DNA from 2 places in the Saccharopolyspora sp. NPDC002578 genome. Region 2 is predicted to be linked to the other one. Evidence: riboswitches for the same ligand, from Rfam matches in the RefSeq annotation. Region 2 holds a riboswitch; the other holds the start of a gene.

Region 1 (2,198 bases), on a different contig from region 2:
CTGCTCGGGGTTCGTCGACCAGTTCGGCGACCTCACGCACCTGCGCGCGCGGGACACCTCGCTGGTCGTGGTCTCGCGGGCGCCGCTGGACAAGATCGAACCGTTCAAGGAGCGGATGGGCTGGACGTTCCCGTGGTACTCCTCCGGCGGCGGCCGGTTCAACCACGACTTCCACGTCACCCACGACGAATCGGTGTCGCCGATCGAGTACAACTACCGCACCAGGGCGGAGCTGGAGCGGGCCGGGGTCGGCTACTACGTCGAAGGCTCCGAGCCGTTCGAGCTGCCCGGCCTGAGCGTGTTCCTGCGTGACGGGGACGCCGTGTTCCACACCTACTCCACGTACGCGCGCGGCCTCGACGGCCTCGGCAGCACCACGAGCCTGCTCGACCTCACCGCGCTGGGCAGGCAGGAGGAGTGGGAGGAACCGAAGGGCCGGGCGAGTGCCGTCGGCGCTCCGGCGGGCAGCGACAAGGTCCGCTACCACGACGAGTACTGATCACCGGCGGCGCAGCGGGGTCGGGCGATGACCGCGGGTCCGCCCGCATCGGGTGGTTCACATGTTTCTTGACAACGATCAACGCAGGCTGAAAGGTTGTCGCGACGTTCCACTGCGACGGTGTGCAGGAAGCCGGTGAGGAATCCGGCGCGGTCCCGCCACTGTGAATGGGGAGCCGCGTCCACTGGGGCCACTGCCGGGAAACCGGTGGGAAGGCGGGGCGCGGCGCTGATCCATGAGCCAGGAGACTGGCACCGTCGTACCGATTCGCACGGGGTCGCGGAGCCCCGAGGAGGTACGAAGTGCACCCGAACTCGTTGTACGCGCCGGATTCCGGTCGGTCCCCCGAGTCCTGCCGCGCCGCGTGAGCGGCGTGCTCGGCCGCAGGCGGCTGCTCGCGGGTGTCGCGGGAGCGTTCGCCGCGGTGCCCCTGGTGTCCTGTTCCGGCGGTTCCGGGTCGAGCCCGGGGCGGCTGCGGGTGGCGTTCCCCGCGGGCGGGGCGACCGAATCCCTGGACCCGCACACCGGCTCGCTGTTCGTCGACCAGGCGAGGGCGAAAGCGCTGTTCGACACGCTCGTCGGCTACGCCGACGACATGAGCGTGGTGCCCCGCCTCGCCGAGTGGTGGCAGCCTGATCCGACCGGCACCCGCTGGCGGATCCGGCTGCGCCCGGCGAAGTTCCACGACGGACGCCCGGTGACCGCCGAAGACGTGCTCTACACGTACCGGCGCATCGCCGACGACTCCACCGCGGCGCAGGCGAGCGCGCACTTCGGAGACGTGGACTTCGCGGCCAGCACGGCGATCTCGGCCACCGAACTGGAACTGGTGCTCGGCGCGCCGAACTTCGAGTTCCCCGCCGCGTGGGGCGCCCCCGCCACCGAGATCGTGCCCGCCGGAACGACCGACTTCACCGCCCCCGTCGGCTCCGGACCGTTCCGCTTCGTGTCCTTCGAACCCGGCAAACCCGCCGTGTTCGCGCGGTTCGACGACCACTGGTCCGGCCCGGCCACCCCGGCCGAGCTGGAGTTCGTGCCGATGGAGGAGGAGAGCGCGCGGGTCAACGCGCTGCTGTCCGGTCAGGTCGACTACGCCCACGACGTCAGCGCGAACTCGGTGCGACTGCTGGAGCAGGGCGGCCGGGCGCGCGTGCACTCCGCGCCGTTCGGCACCATGCAGTCGCTGCTGCTCAAGGTCGACCGGCCCCCGTTCTCCGACCCCAGGCTGGTGCGCGCGGTGCGGGCGGGGCTGGACCGCCGAGCGCTGCTCGACATCGCGCTCAGCGGCCAGGGACGGATCGGCAACGACCTGTTCGGCGCCGGTCTGCGGTTCTACCCGGCGGGCCTGCCCGAACCCGTCCGCGACCCGGAGCTCGCCCGGTCGCTGCTGCGGGAGGCCCGCGCCGACGGGCTCGGCTGGGAGTTGCAGACCAGCTCCGTCGACCCGTACTTCGAGTCGGCGGCGAGCCTCATCTCCCAGCAGCTGGGCGACATCGGGATGCGCGTGACGCCGCGGGTCGGGCCGTCGGAAACGTACTTCTCCGACATCAAGGAGCACGGCGTGGCCTCCCTGAGCAGGACCGCCGCGTTGCCGGTGCCGACGTTCCTCGGCCAGCGCATGACCTCCGACGCGGGCGGCAACAACTACACCGGCTACCGCTCCGCCGAATTCGACGCGCTGCACGCCGAAGCTCTGTCC
Region 2 (2,198 bases):
GTTCCTCCCCGCCGTCGTCCTGCGCGGAACCCCGGTCGTCGCCCGGCTGGTCCTGCGCGTGCTGGGCGGCGTCGTTGAGCGCCTGCTGCAGCTGATCCTCTTCGACGCCGGGCTCGTCGAACGGGTCGCGGCGCCGCCGGTGCGGCAGCGCCAGCCGGGCCGCGGCCTCCACGTCCGATTCGGCCACGGCGTCCGCGCCGCGCCACGCGGCGTGCGCCACGGCGGTCCGGGCCAGCACCAGGTCCGCGCGCATGCCGTCCACGTCGAACGACGCGCACAGCGCGGAAATGCGCCGCAGCTCCGCGTCGGGCAGCCGCACCGACTCCACCCGGGACCGCGCCTCGGTGATCCGCCGCGCCAGGTCGGCGTCCGCGTCGGCCCACCGCGCCGCGAAACCCGCCGGGTCCGCCTCGAACGCGAGCCGCCTGCGCACCACCTCGGTGCGCGTCGCCACGTCGCGCGACGCCGCGACCTGCACGGTGAGCCCGAACCGGTCGAGCAGCTGCGGACGCAGCTCGCCCTCCTCCGGGTTCATGGTGCCCACCAGCAGGAACGAGGCCGCGTGCGTGACCGACACGCCTTCGCGCTCCACGTGCGCGCGGCCCATCGCCGCCGCGTCCAGCAGCAGGTCCACGAGGTGGTCGTGCAGCAGGTTGACCTCGTCGACGTAGAGCACGCCGCGGTGCGCCGCCGCCAGCAGACCGGGCTGGTAGGCGCTGACGCCCTCGGTCAGCGCGCGTTCCAGGTCGAGCGAGCCGACGAGCCGGTCCTCGGTGGCGCCGACCGGCAGCTCGACCAGTTCCGCGGGCCGCCGCACCCCGGTGATCTCGGCGTGCGGGCCGTCCGGGCACTGCGGGTCGGGCCGGTCCGGGGCGCAGCCGAAGCGGCAGCCGGGCACGACGTCCAGCGCGGGCAGCAGCGACGCCAGGGCGCGCACCACCGTCGACTTCGCGGTGCCCTTCTCGCCGCGCACCAGCACACCGCCGATGCGCGGGTGCACCGCGTTCAGCAGCAGCGCCAGCCGCAGGTCGTCGTGCCCGACCACCGCGGTGAACGGGAAGCGCGGGCTCGCGGGAGCAGTCATGCCAGGTGTTCCTTCCTCGGGTCTCGGACGCCCCGATGTCGGCTGCGCCAAGGCGAGGCAGTGTCCTGACTCCCGGATCAACGCGGGACCCCGGCCTTCCCAGGCAGCAGCGTTCGCCGACGCGCCCGGTGGCTCGCGAGGGAGGCCCGCTCCCCGGTCACAGTGGCGCCGACCGTGCCGGACTCGCACCGGCTTCCTGACCTGCCTTGGCTGGGACCAGCGTGCATCGTCGCAGATCACGGACGGCCGAGGAACAGCCGCGACGGGCTCAGCGCAGCGAGCCGGGGTATCGGTGCATGTCGACGTGCGGGATGCCGTCTTCGAGATACTCCTCACCCGAGGGTTCGAACCCGAAGCCGCGGTAGAACTCCAGCGCGTAGGTCTGCGCCGACAGCGTCGCCGGGGCGCGCTGGATCTCGGCGAGCGCGGCGCGCATCAGCTTGCGCCCGAGGCCGAGACCGCGGGCCTCCTTCGCGGTGGCGACGCGGCCGATGCGGAAGGTGCCGTCGGGGTCTTCGAGCAGCCGCAGGTAGCCGAGCACGTACCCGTCGGCGGAGTCGATCCAGAAGTGCCGAGTGCTGTTCTCCAGGTCCCGGCCGTCGAGCTCCGGGTACGGGCAGCTCTGCTCGACCACGAACACGTCCACGCGCAGGCGGAGCATGCGGTAGAAGTCCTCAGCGTCGAGGTCGGCCGTGTAGGCGCGGTGGACTGCGGTGGCGAGCGGTTGCAGGGTCACCATCACGGGATATCACATTCCGGCTACGACACCTGCGGTCACCTGCGGCGGAAGTAGCGCAGACCACGTCCTGCGCCCGGCCCGCGCGCGGCCGCGGAAATCGGGAAGTGCAGCGCACGAACGCGCCTCGGCCACCCGAAGCGGACATTCCCGATGAACAGGTCGGCTCCGCCCGAGAACGACGGCGCGCCGGACGTCCCATCCACCGGGACGACCACCTCCGTTCAGAGCCGGGCCGCGACGTCCGAGGAGACCGCCGCGATCCGGGTGTACACGCCGGGCGTGCCGGGCCGCCCGCATCCGGTGCCGTAGGACACGACGCCGATCAGCCTGCCGTCGGTGACGAGCGGCCCGCCGGAGTCCCCGGCGCACGCGTCC

What was found. A riboswitch is a leader RNA that binds a small molecule or an ion and turns the genes downstream of it on or off. The one in region 2 is predicted to bind cobalamin.
Region 1: linked by a shared signal. The riboswitch ahead of ACWD38_RS23135 (ABC transporter substrate-binding protein) and the one ahead of ACWD38_RS13530 (putative cobaltochelatase) in region 2 are both predicted to bind cobalamin.

What each region holds. Positions count from the first base shown of each region.
Region 1 is NZ_JBSFWJ010000059.1:9,769-11,966, forward strand. It holds gene ACWD38_RS23130 (DUF899 domain-containing protein) at 1-499, shown strand, start outside; cobalamin riboswitch at 579-770, shown strand; gene ACWD38_RS23135 (ABC transporter substrate-binding protein) at 864-2,198, shown strand, end outside.
Region 2 is NZ_JBSFWJ010000022.1:52,218-54,415, forward strand. It holds gene ACWD38_RS13530 (putative cobaltochelatase) at 1-1,084, opposite strand, end outside; cobalamin riboswitch at 1,143-1,283, opposite strand; gene ACWD38_RS13535 (GNAT family N-acetyltransferase) at 1,353-1,823, opposite strand; gene ACWD38_RS13540 (S1 family peptidase) at 2,045-2,198, opposite strand, start outside.